Regions from separate parts of the Paenibacillus sp. FSL K6-1566 genome, predicted to be linked through region 3. Evidence: predicted binding sites of a transcription regulator. Region 3 holds the regulator's gene; each other region holds the start of a gene.

Region 1 (4,385 bases), 2.5 Mb from region 3:
CGCAGCGGGGGAGACCGGGATCCAATCGGAGGTCAGATCAAGCCCATAACGCATGCAGGTTTCGTAAATCGTTGGGAACCGGTGTTTGACCATCTCCGGAGATTCATGGGTAATGTCCAGGTAGACGAACGTGGAGCCCGTCTCCTCCATCTCGCTCACAATCGCCCGGGCGACAATATCCCGGGGCGCCAGCTCCAGCAGCTCATGGTATTTGTGCATGAAGCGCTCGCCTTTAATATTCCGGAGCACGGCGCCTTCTCCGCGCACCGCTTCCGATACCAGAAACCGCGGTGCTCCCGGATAACTCAGCGCCGTTGGGTGGAACTGAATAAACTCCATGTCCCGAATCTGGGCGCCCGCCCGATAGGCCATCGCGACTCCATCGGCGGTCGCAACTTCGGGATTGGTCGTGTACCGGTACAGCTGACCGGCACCGCCGGAGCACATAATCGTTGCTTGGCCCCGCACGAAGATCCGCTTCCCGTCCGGCAACTGGACAATCGCTCCATGGCATTCGCCTTGATCGGTAACCAGATCGATGACAAAATGATCATCCCACACCTCTATATTGTGAAGCATTTCGACTTGAATGGAAAGGGCGCGTACGATTTCATAGCCGGTAGCATCCCCATTCGCATGGAGAATTCGGCGGTGGCTATGGGCTCCTTCCTTCGTTAGAGCGAGCTCCCCGTTCTCGACGTCAAACATCGTCCCGAGACGGATTAATTCCTGGACACCGGCCGGTCCTTCGTTAACCAGCACATCCACCGCCGCCGAGGAGCATAACCCGGCCCCTGCAAGCAGCGTATCCTGCCGATGATAGGCCGGTGAATCGTCCTCCGCCGTCACGGCTGCGATGCCGCCTTGCGCATAGCGCGTATTGCTCTCGAGCAGCGATTTCTTCGTAATCAACAGCACCTTATGATGCTCACTTGCCAGAATGGCGGTATATAATCCGGCGATGCCGGAGCCGATGACGATCACATCCGTCTTCTTTACCGGCAGGTCCTTTAGGTCAAAATCGATCAAATACTGCGGTATCACGCTCGTCTCACCTGTCTTCTCGCGAAAGAGTAGCGCATGCTACTTAACTTGTAACATGCGCTCTAGGGAAGTTCTGGCTTTCTCTGCAACGACAGGCGGCACGTAAATCTGCGGCTTCATCGTCTCAAGAGCTTTGACCAGCTTTTTGAGATTATTCACTTTCATATTCGGACATACGAGGAATTTGGTCGCAAAATGGAATGATTTATTCGGACTGTCCAAACGGAGCTGATAGCCGGTTCCGTCTTCGGTTCCTACGATAAATTCCTGGGCCGGCGAGTTTTTGCAGTATTCCAGAATGGCGGTGGTGCTGCCTACGAAGTCGCCCATAGCGACAACCTCCGGGCGGCATTCCGGATGCACGACGAACTCGGCGTTCGGATATTTCGCCTTCATCTCCACTACATCTTTCACGGTTAACATATCATGCGTATTGCAGTACCCTTCCCAGATGATCAGCTTCTTGTCGGTATGCTGCTGGACGTAATGCCCCAGGTTTTTGTCAGGGACCCAAATGATTTCATCGGAATCGACCGACTGAATGACCTTGACCGCATTCGAGGATGTACAGCAAATATCGGTCTCCGCCTTGATCTCGGCCGATGAATTGATATAAGTGACCACTTTGGCATTCGGATGCTGGGCCTTCAGCTTGCGCAGCCCGTCAACGTTTACCATATCGGCCATCGGACAGCCTGCTCGCTCGTCAGGAATAAGCACCGTTTTGTTCGGCGCCAATATCTTTGCGCTTTCTCCCATAAAATGCACGCCGCAAAAGACGATCGTCTCGGCATCCGTCTGGGCCGCCTTCTGAGCCAGCAAAAAGGAATCTCCCCGGAAATCGGCGACTTCCTGAATTTCATCCCGTTGATAATAGTGCGCCAAAATGATGGCGTTGCGTTCCTTCTTCAACTCCATTAACCGTTCACGCAGCACGCGGTTCTGCTCTGCCTTGCGCTCCAGTGCCAAAGCTTCCATGATCGACCCTCTCCCCTTATGTTATCCGGCATTAGCCGCTTGATGACCATGTTTGAAGGACATTCGCAACCTTTGTGAAAGGATGCGCATCCTTATTTAACAACTAATGTACACGGACCTCTAATCCCTGTCAATGTGATAAGAAGCACAAAAAGAACCGGAAAACGAATGATCGTTCTCCGGTTCTTCATTTTTATTCCAAATACGAGTATTTCAGCGAATTTACGTTAGACTGCTATCATTATCCGATCCGCCAGGAGGATCTTTACGCTCTGAATCCTTACGATCCAGATTCGAATCCATCGGGTTGTTCGGAATCTCTTCCGTAGAAGTCGGCTGCTGGCCTTCTTCCTTCCCTTGAATACGGACGCGGACATCACCGATGTTGTCGATCGTTGGCTCGCCATTCTCGGAAGAGCCGGATCCTTCGCCACCGCCGTTGCCTTCGACTGTTCCAGTCTCAATGAGATTCTTAATCTGCTCAAGCTCCAGCGTTTCTTTCTCCAGGAGCGTATTCGCAATCAAATGAACCTCTTTGGCATGCTTGGACAGAAGCTCTTTACACTTCTCGTAGCATTCGGTGATAAACCGCTGCATTTCCTGATCGATCTCGTAAGCGATTTGGTCACTGTAGTTCTGCTCGTGCCCGATATCCCGGCCAAGGAACACTTGTCCTTGGGATGTGCCGAACTGCATCGGACCGAGTTTCTCGCTCATACCGTATTCCACAATCATGCTGCGGATAATGCTGGTTGCCTGCTGGAAGTCGCTGTATGCCCCGGTTCCGATTTCTCCGATGAACAGCTCTTCCGCCACGCGTCCGCCGAGCAACCCGGTTACGCGGTCAAGCAATTCCTGCTTCGTCACGAGCATGCGGTCTTCCTTCGGCATCATGATGACGTATCCGCCGGCACGGCCGCGAGGAATAATCGTTACCTTATGCACGGTATCCGCATGCTCCAAGAAGTAACCGACAATCGTATGACCGGCTTCATGATAAGCAACGATGCGCTTCTCGCGGTCGCTGATCACGCGGCTGCGCTTCTCGGTACCGACAATCACGCGGTCAATCGCCTCGTCGACTTCCGTCATCGATATATCTTTTCGGTTACGACGTGCGGCAAGCAAAGCCGCCTCGTTCAGAAGGTTCTCCAGGTCCGCGCCTGTAAAACCAGTCGTACGCTTCGCGATAATGTCGAGTTTGACATCCTTCGTCAGCGGTTTGTTGCGTGCATGCACCTTCAGTACAGCTTCACGTCCCTTAACATCCGGACGATCCACGGTAATCTGACGGTCAAAACGTCCCGGACGCAGCAGCGCCGGGTCCAGAATATCCGGGCGGTTCGTTGCAGCGACGATAATGATGCCTTCGTTCGCTCCGAAACCGTCCATCTCTACGAGCAATTGGTTGAGCGTTTGCTCTCGCTCGTCATGTCCGCCACCAAGGCCGGCGCCGCGTTGACGGCCCACAGCATCAATCTCGTCAATGAAGATAATACATGGCGCATTCTTCTTCGCGTTCTCGAACAAATCGCGTACACGCGAAGCACCGACACCGACGAACATTTCCACGAAGTCGGAACCGGAAATACTGAAGAACGGAACGCCTGCTTCACCGGCAACCGCACGAGCCAGGAGCGTCTTACCGGTTCCCGGAGGACCGACGAGCAGCACACCCTTCGGAATGCGGGCGCCGACGGTGTTGAATTTGCGCGGATCCTTCAGGAAGTCGACAACCTCAACGAGCTCCTGCTTCTCCTCGTCAGCACCGGCTACGTCTTCAAACGTAACGCGTTTCTTCTCTTCATTATATAAGCGGGCTTTGCTCTTGCCAAAGTTCATCACTTTGCCGCCGCCGCCCTGAGCTTGATTGAACAGGAAGAAGAACAGAACGAACATGATCACGAGCGGAATAAAGGATGAAAGCAGTGTCAGCCAAATGCTTTGGCCTTCCATCGGCACCACGGTCAGCTTTACATCGTTGCTCTCGCTGGCTGCGGTCAATTCCTGCATCGCCGCATCAGTAGCCGGAATGTAGGTCGAGAAATTCTCCGACTTCTTCTCGTCGGTGACTTCCCTATACTTACCGGTCACCAGATACGCGTAGCCGTCGAATTGAACCGTCATTTCCTTTATCTTGTTATCTTTAACTTCCTGCCGCAGCTGATTATAACTAGGGGCTTCGGCCTGTTCGCCACCGTTAGTGACGAATTGTACTATGCCCACCACGACCAAAAATAGAATCAAATAAAAACCAGAATTCCGGATGAACCGACTCATCCCCTACCTCCTCTCAAGACACATAAGATATTTTACCACAGCCTGTCTGGCCTTCTCAACAAAGGGCCAAGATCCGTGGCAGC
Region 2 (4,385 bases), 320 kb from region 3:
CTTCATCAAGGAATCACTGCCGCAGCGATGACGCTCCTGCCCCTACGTTGTCCGTGCCGTTGCTCGGCCCGCTGCCGCTTGTTCCGTAATGTCGCTGAATGTGCCTACATAATGAATAATATCTCCCGTTTCGTCCTTTACGGCATTGATCGTAAGCAGTTCAAGATACTCTTCCCCGTTCTTTCTGCGGTTCCAAATTTCACCCTGCCAGCTGCCCCGTTCTGCAATTTCCGTCCACATCTCGGTATAGAAGTCCTTAGATTGACGTCCGGATTTCAGGATGCTCGGATTTCTCCCGACCACCTCTTCCTCGGTATATCCCGTCAGCGCAGTGAATGCTGGATTGACCGCATGGATTTTTCCATTCGGATCCGTGACAAGAATGCCTTGGCCTGTCGAGTTAAACACCTTCGAGGAGACCGAAAGTTTGTCCTGAAAGTACATCCAGACGACGATGATAAAGCTGGCGAGGGCTACTTGAGATAAGGCCATGAATCCGATCGCATACTGACCCGTAACCGAATGGATGAACGACAGCATCAGCGGCGGAAAGAAACCGCCGAGACCGCCCATCATGGACACGATGCCGTTCACGATCCCGGCCTGCTTGTTGAAATACAGCGGAACCAGCTTGAAGATGATTCCGTTTCCCAGTCCCGCACCGACCGCAATCGTTAAACAACCGACGGTATATAAACCGATCGACGGAGAGAATGCCAAAAGGATCGCAGCAACCGTAAGTCCGATAAACACGCCCATCAGCAGGAACAGCGGTTTGAATTTGTCGGCAAGAAAGCCGCCGATCGGCCGCATCAATGTTGCAAGCAAAATGAATCCTGCAGTGCGGAGTCCCGCATCGACCTTGGCAAGCTCGAAATGCGTGACCAAGAAGTTCGGCAGGTAGACGGTAAATGCGACAAATGAACCGAAGGTAATAAAATAAAAGAGCGAGAAATACCACAGCTTGTCGTTCTTGTACACGCCCCGAATCTGTTCCATGATCGGTGTCCGAACCATGACTTCCTTGCGGTCTCCCAAGAACACGTTCAACCCCGCAAAGATTAGCAGCAGAACCAGATACAGTTTCACCGTTTTCGACCAGCCGATCTGCGTGGCAATCACCGGTGCGGCAAAAGTCGTTACGGCGGTGCCCAGGTTGCCCATGCCGTAAATGCCGTTCACCAGCCCAAGCTTTTCTTTGGCATAATATTTGGGAAGCGAGGTGACGCCGACGGAGAATACGGCGCCGCCGATGCCGAGGAACAGCCCTCCGATCACAAGATGGGTAAACGTGGAAGCCGAGCTGATAAGATATACCGGAAATAAAAGCGCGATAAAGCTGACGATGAATACAACTCTTGCCCCGACGATATTGGCATAATAGCCGAGCGGAATGCGCAGCACGGAGCCCAGCACCACCGGAATGGCCGTCAGGATGGCAACGCGGTCAGCAGGAACCGGAATATCCTCGCGGATAAACGGCAGCAGCGCGGATATGATCACCCATACCATAAAACCGAGCACCAGATTCATCGTTTGCAGCGGCAGCTGCATTTTTTTGATCATCCCCATCACCTTTTCTCTCGAAAAATGAATGGCTTTCGTATCATGGATCCCCAATTCCATTGTAAGTGCATGTATTCACAAAGATAATAGGGAAGTTCCCTGATCCTTGACAAGGAACTTCCCTATTCATAGGCAGATGGTTTCCCTTCGACGGCTAATGTCCGTAGCAGTATCAGAAATCCAGCAGCTTCTTCTTGAGCGCATATTCAACCAGCTGGGGCCGGCTCTTTAAATTGAGCTTCTCCATAATTTTCGCTTTGTGCGCCTCTACCGTCTTCACGGATACATACAGCATCTCCGCGATCTCTTTATTCCCGTAACCCTTGGCAATCAAAGGCAAAATCTCAAGCTCCCGCTGCGAAAGACTGCTAAGCGGATCCTGCTCGGGACTTTCGCTGTCCTTCTTGATAAATTCCCGCACCAGTGAAGTTGCCATCTGCGGATGAATGTACGTGCCTCCGGCGTAGACCATCCGTATGGCGGAGATCAGCTCATCATCCGGCGCGTTCTTGAGAACATATCCAGACGCGCCGTTCTTCAACACATGAAACAGATAATCCTCATCGTCGTACATGGTCAGAACGATAATCTTGGTGTCTGGATAATCGGCACTGATTTTGCCGGTTGCGATAAGTCCGCTCTCGCCAGGCGGCATGCTCAGGTCCATCAACAGCACATCGGGCCTGTGTTTGGCTACCATCGCGTATGCTTCCAGCCCGTCCGCTGCCGTAGCTACAACCTCCATGTCCTCTTGATAGTTGATAATCATCGAGAACCCGCTGCGAACGACGGCATGGTCGTCGGCAATGACAATCTTCATGAACGGTCCCCCTCCTGCATTACATCTTGAGACAGTGGTACACTGAGCTGCACCGTTGTGCCTGCGCCTGCCGACGAAGTCAGCGTAAACTGCCCGCCAACCAGCTCCGCGCGCTCCCTCATGCCGTACAATCCGAGCCCGGTCCCTTGCGCCTCGTTAATAAACATATTAAAGCCGACGCCCTCATCCCGGACGGTCAGCTGAAGCACCCCATTCTCCTCCCACAGCCGCACATGAACCTCATCCAGCCCGGAATACTTTAGCGCATTAAGCACGGCCTCCTGGCATACCCGGTAAACGACGGTCTCGATTTCGTTGCTGTACCGGGCTGCCGCAAGCTCGGCGGAAAAATGCACAAGCAGGCCATAATTCTTCTCCATCCATTTAAAGTGCGATCTGAACGCAGCTTCGAGGCCCAGATCGTCCAGCGATGCGGGACGAAGCTCTACCGATAAATGCCGAATATCGTCCAGCAGCCGCGTCAAGGACTGCTCCGTCTGCTGGATTTTATTGAGCACATCATCGCTTACGTTCATGTATTTCAGCACGCGCAAATCCACCAGGGAGCTGAGGAGCTCCTGCGCGACGCTGTCATGCAGCTCACGGGAAATCCGCTTGCGTTCATCCTCCTGGGCTTTGATCACGTATTTCAGCATATGGTTACGCTGCAGCATTTCCTGCGTCTTCAGCTGTTTGGTAAGATCAAGCAGCATCAATACGCGGATGCCCTGTTCTTCGTCGATCGTATGATAGCTTGCCGCGAACGGCACGATGCCTTCGTCCCTTGTCCTTAGATATACTTGAAAGGAAGAAAACTCTCCCTTAGGATAATTCAAATAGCATCGGGAGCAGGACATCAGCTCCTGTTCATCCGTGTATCCCTCGCAGGTTTGACAGAACGAGTCGTCAATCCCCGACTGAATCCGCTCAATGACATCGACCTCCAGAATCCGCTCGGCAGCCGGATTCATGCCGACAACGCCGCCTTTTTGATCCATAAAGAAGATGGCTTCCGTACCGTTCCGGTACAGCTTATCCAGCATTTCGCTCAATCGATCCCCGGTCATGGTAATCAAGTCTGCGACACCTCCCTGATCCGAAAAGCTCCAAACGTCACCCCGAGCTGCTCCCGGAAATCGTTAAAAACCGCCGGATTCATCCGGTTCTCCTCCCGGAACCCGGCCAGCAAAACGCCCATTACCCGGGCCTCCACCCACAGCGGAAGGGCCCCCAGACTCTTGAGCTTCTCGGCGGCAATGATCGGAAAATTAAATAAGTCGCGTGCACCAATATCGGCGTTAACGTTTTGAATGAGCATCGATTTTCCGGTCTTGAACACAATTCCGGCGACGCCTTTGCCCGAATGGAGCACGATCCGTTTAAACCGCTCATTGTGATTGCCTGAAGCATACTGCCACGTCAGCACAAACCGGTCTTCGGCAGGCTGGACGAGCGCTAGCGACACGAAATCGAATTGAAACCGATCCCGCAGCCTATCGATTTCCAGCTGATAATCATAGCCAGACTGTTCTATTACCGTCATAGCCCTAACTCCTCTGATGTAGAAAAGAAGGCCGCAAAGCCTTCTCTCGTCTACGATTCATATTTACGGTGCTTCCTATAAAGGATATATCTTCTTCCGACATAATTCAACGGAACGCTCCAGACATGGACAAGACGGGTGAACGGCCATAAAGCGAAAATACCGAGCCCGGCCAGAATGTGGATTTTGAAAGACAAAGGCACCTCTGTCATTAGTGACGCATCCGGACGAAGGACGAACAATTGGCGGAACCATACCGATATCGTCTCCCGGTAATTGAAATCCGGCTCCACTGCATTCGTAACGAGCGTACTATACATCCCCATAATAATGATGAACAGCAGCAGCACATTGACGATCAGATCCGACGCCGTGCTGAGCTTCCGAACGCTTCGCATCGTAAACCTGCGCGATGTCAGCAGAACCATGCCTGCCAATGTCAGCATGCCGAAAGCG
Region 3 (4,385 bases):
GTTTACCGATGTAAAAGCGAACCACCAAATGCTTCCGAGCTACGAGCGGCTCGTCATCGACGAAGCCCATCATTTGGAGGATGTGGCCGGCAAGCATCTCGGGCTGCAGATGAAATATTTTACGGTGGTTCATACATTGACGCGTCTATACAAGGACAGCCGAAGCGGGCAGCTCCCTGCGCTGCGGCAGCTGCTCCAGGCTTCTCCCCATGAGAAATCCGGGGAATGGTCGGCGGTCATCGACCGGATCTATCCTGATCTGATCACGGTGAAAGAAACTTGGGACCGACTCAGCGACCAGCTGTTCGGGCTGCTTCCGGAACGCGGCGATGCTTCTCCTGGAGATGCAGGGCAATATACGCTGCGGCTCTCGCCTGCGAAGAAGCCGAAGGATTGGGGAGCGCTCGCCGAGCTGGAACAGCAGATTCACGTGACGCTGGGAGACGTCGTTCGCAAGGGAGACAAGCTGATCGCCGAGATGAAGGAAGAGCTTGACGATTACAGTGCGGACAGCCTGCTGACTGACCTGTCGGGCTTGTTTAAGGATCTGGCTGCGCATCGCGAGGATTTGCGGTCCTTCATGGCTCTGAATGACGAAGGAACCGTATACTGGATGGAGGCCAACGGCAATTTCCGCAGCAAGTCGCTGCAGCTCTACGCCGTGCCCGTTGATGTGAGCAAGCATTTGAAGGAATTGTTTTTTGACAAGAAGCGGAGCGTGATTCTGACATCGGCGACGCTGTCGGTCGATAAATCGTTTCAATTCATGATCGATAATCTAGGGCTCCAGGAGGCGGCGGACGCAGGGAATCTGAACACGGTTCAGCTGCCGTCCCCGTTCAATTACAGGGAGCAGGCGCTTCTTGTCATTCCGCGGGATTTTCCAAGCGTGAAGGGCTCCGTGGGGGATGCGGTATTTGTGGATACGCTTGTGAAGTCGCTCTCTGAAGCGGCAATAGCGACCCAAGGTCGTATGCTCGTCCTGTTTACGTCGTACCGGATGCTTCGTCAGGTGCACGAGCCGCTGAAGGAAGCGCTGGCTGCCAGCGATATTACGGTGCTTGGTCAGGGAATGGATGGTACGAGCCGTACGAAGCTGATACGCCGGTTCCAGGATAGCAGCGCGTCGGTTCTGCTCGGGACCAGCTCCTTCTGGGAGGGTGTTGACATTCCCGGAGAAGCGCTGACCTGCCTGGCGATTGTCCGGCTGCCGTTCCAGCCGCCCAACCATCCGCTGGTCGAGGCGAAGAGCGAGCTGCTGCAGCAGCAGAAGAAGAACCCGTTCATGAAGCTGTCGGTGCCGCAAGCGGTCATCCGCTTCAAGCAGGGCTTCGGGCGGCTTGTTCGGACCGCCCACGATAAGGGAATCGTGATCGTCTACGATACCCGGGTAATCGAATCGTATTATGGAAAATACTTCTTGTATTCCCTGCCCGGACCGAAAATGGAGCATATGCCGACCGAGGGGATCGTCCCCCGTATTGCGCAGTGGCTCGAGGAAAGGGAGAATGAAAAAGAGTGAACCTAAAGGGGAGCAAGGCTTTATATTGGAAGCGATGAACTATCATCCTATTAATAGGGGGAGCATGCATGAAATCGGATAAAATTTCAGAGGCCGTAGTCCGCAGATTGCCAGTCTATTTGCGCTATTTGAATGAGCTTCATAAGCGGGAGGTGTCCACCGTCTCCTCACAGGAGCTTGGGCAGAAGCTCGACCTGAACCCGGCCCAAATCCGCAAGGATTTGGCCTATTTCGGGGATTTCGGCCGGAAGGGCATCGGGTATGATGTCTCCTATCTCATTGAGAAAATCCGCCAAATCTTGAAGCTGGACCAGAAGATCAACGTTGCGCTGGTGGGTGCGGGCAATCTCGGACATGCGCTATCCAATTACAACGCGTTTCTGAAAGATAATATGAAGATTGTGGCGATTTTCGATTCGTACCCTCCGAAAATCGGGCTGAAGATCAATAACTTGACGGTGCAGCCGATGGAAGAGCTGGACAAGACGGTCCAGGAATACGGCATTCGAATCGGGATCATTACGGTACCGGATTTTGAAGCGCAAAACGTAGCCAATCAGCTGATCAACGCCGGAATCGAGGCGATTTTGAATTTTGCCCCGACGATTCTGAAGGCGCCGCCTCATATCCGCATTCACACCGCGGATTTTACGACGGATCTGCAAAGTCTGGCTTACTATTTGGACAATGGGAAGGAGGATGCGCAGCATGACAACGAAGTGGATGGTTAAGAACGGAACATTTGCCGTGCTTCAGGAAGGACAGCCGGTTCTCCGCGGGTATATGGTTGTGGAGGACGACCGCATCACGTATTTGGGGGAAGAGGAGCCTCAGGTCGATGCAGAAACCCAGGTGATGGACGGAACGCATCTGTTATTCCTTCCAGGGCTGGTCAACACGCATGGACATGCAGCCATGTCGCTGCTTCGCGGTTTTGGCGATGATCTGGCCCTGCAAGTTTGGCTGCAGGAGAAAATGTGGCCGATGGAAGCGAAGTTTACGGCCGACGATGTATTTTGGGGCACTTCGCTCTCGGTGCTCGAGATGCTGAAGGGCGGTACGACAACCTTCGTTGACATGTATGACCATATGGATCAGGTCGCCAAGGTTGTCCAAGACTCCGGAATGCGGGGAGTGCTGACAAGAGGCGTCATCGGGCTGTGTCCTCCGGAAGTACAGAAGCAGAAGCTGGATGAGGCGATTGCCTTTGCAAAGGACTGGCACGGTCAGGCGGAGGGCCGGATTACGACGATGATTTCGCCGCATGCGCCTTACACCTGCCCGCCAGACTTCATTGAGAAATTCGTTCAAGCGGCGCATGATTTGAATCTGCCGATTCATACCCATATGTCCGAAACGGCAGCCGAAGTGCAGCAGAATGTGAATGACTACGGACAGCGTCCGGTGGCCCATCTGGAGAAGCTCGGCGTGTTCTCGCGTCCGACGCTGGTTGCGCATGCGGTGCATTTGACGGACGAAGAGATTGAAATATTGGCTAAGCATGATGTCGCGGTATCCCATAACCCCGGCAGCAACCTGAAGCTGGCCAGCGGTGTTGCGCGTGTTCCCGAGCTGTTGAAAGCAGGTGTGACAGTGTCCCTAGGAACCGATGGACCAGCGAGCAATAACAACCTGGACATGTTCGAAGAAATGCGCCTGGCCGCCCTTATCCACAAGGGCGTCAGCGGCGATCCGACGGCTATTCCGGCAGCCGAAGCGCTTCGAATGGGAAGCGAGTATGGAGCACGGTCGGCATTTCTTGATAACGTAGGCAGATTGGCCGTCGGGATGAAGGCGGACATGATCGCACTGGATACCGATCAAGCGCATTTCCTGCCGCGCACGGACTACATTTCGCATTCAATTTACTCGGCCTCCGCCAAGGATGTGGAGCATGTATGGGTTGACGGCAAGCAGGTGGTTAAGCACGGCTCCTGCCTCACGCTGGATGAGGAACGGATCCGCCGTGAAGCCCAGCGTTCATTCGAGCGTCTTTCGACCCTTTAGGGCAGATTAAGGGGGAGGATCAGACGGTTTGAAAAAGAGAACAAAGTGGATTTTGCTTAGTATATCCGGGCTGCTGCTGGCGCTGCTATGCGTGCAGCTGTACTATTCCTATGTCATGAAGGACACGTGGAATGAGGAGAGCCTGGCGGTGCAAGCCGCTCGCCAGCATGGCGGCCTGGTGACGAAGGATAAGACCTACAAATCGGTATGGGGCGAGAACAACAATTATTGGGTCATCACGGGAACGAATCAGGACCAGCATCAGATCATGGTCTGGGTGAAGTTTACGGATGATAACCTTCCTGTTGAAGGCAAGGATGCGGTTCAGGCCGTGCTGCTCAGCAGCGGATTGTCCGAGGAGCAGATGCGCGAGCAGATTCGCAATGAGATGCCGGGTGCTGTGATCAAGCGGCTGCTCCCCGTGATGTATGAAGGCGAGTATACATGGCAGCTCCAATATGAGAATCAGGGCCAATTAGGTTATCGCTTCTATCGCTTCCAGGACGGACAGGCGATCGGAGAGGACATTATTCTTCCAAATCAATAAATCAGTTATACAGGAAAGAGGCTTTCTTGTACGCGATTGTACAAGGAAGCCTCTTTGTTTTGGGTTTGTAAGCGCTGTCTGAAAAATATGGAAAAACTGTTCTTAATATTTTCACAGGAAGGCATGAAAAAGTATAGATTATGTGATATACTCATTGTTGTACTCATTAGACAGAAAACGATCTATTAGTCATAGCATATGATACTGTATATAAATGTGATTTATTCTAATCTACAAATTACTACTACTGAAGGAGGCACTTCATGAAACTACGAATTGTCCCTATCATGCTGACGGTTGTCATTTCGG

Evidence for each region. Region 3 encodes Rex, which represses fermentation and respiration genes when NADH is low (regulators of the CRP and FNR family bind a similar motif). Its sites were predicted from a motif close to TTGTGAAATATTTCACAA; they were not measured.
Region 1: the regulator Rex is predicted to act here: its motif matches at 2,095-2,112, upstream of nadA (quinolinate synthase NadA).
Region 2: the regulator Rex is predicted to act here: its motif matches at 1,630-1,647, upstream of NST08_RS12675 (nitrate/nitrite transporter).

Annotation. Positions count from the first base shown of each region.
Region 1 is NZ_JBBOSR010000001.1:62,223-66,607, reverse strand. Features, by position in the region: gene nadB (L-aspartate oxidase) at 1-1,044, opposite strand, end outside; gene nadA (quinolinate synthase NadA) at 1,084-2,022, opposite strand; gene ftsH (ATP-dependent zinc metalloprotease FtsH) at 2,245-4,302, opposite strand.
Region 2 is NZ_JBBOSR010000001.1:2,880,905-2,885,289, reverse strand. Features, by position in the region: gene NST08_RS12675 (nitrate/nitrite transporter) at 43-1,566, opposite strand; gene NST08_RS12670 (response regulator transcription factor) at 1,739-2,386, opposite strand; gene NST08_RS12665 (sensor histidine kinase) at 2,383-3,462, opposite strand; gene NST08_RS12660 (GAF domain-containing protein) at 3,459-3,929, opposite strand; gene narI (respiratory nitrate reductase subunit gamma) at 3,980-4,385, opposite strand, start outside.
Region 3 is NZ_JBBOSR010000001.1:2,561,107-2,565,491, forward strand. Features, by position in the region: gene dinG (ATP-dependent DNA helicase DinG) at 1-1,522, shown strand, start outside; gene NST08_RS11185 (redox-sensing transcriptional repressor Rex) at 1,591-2,253, shown strand; gene NST08_RS11190 (amidohydrolase) at 2,231-3,529, shown strand; gene NST08_RS11195 (cell wall elongation regulator TseB-like domain-containing protein) at 3,558-4,076, shown strand; gene NST08_RS11200 (hypothetical protein) at 4,340-4,385, shown strand, end outside.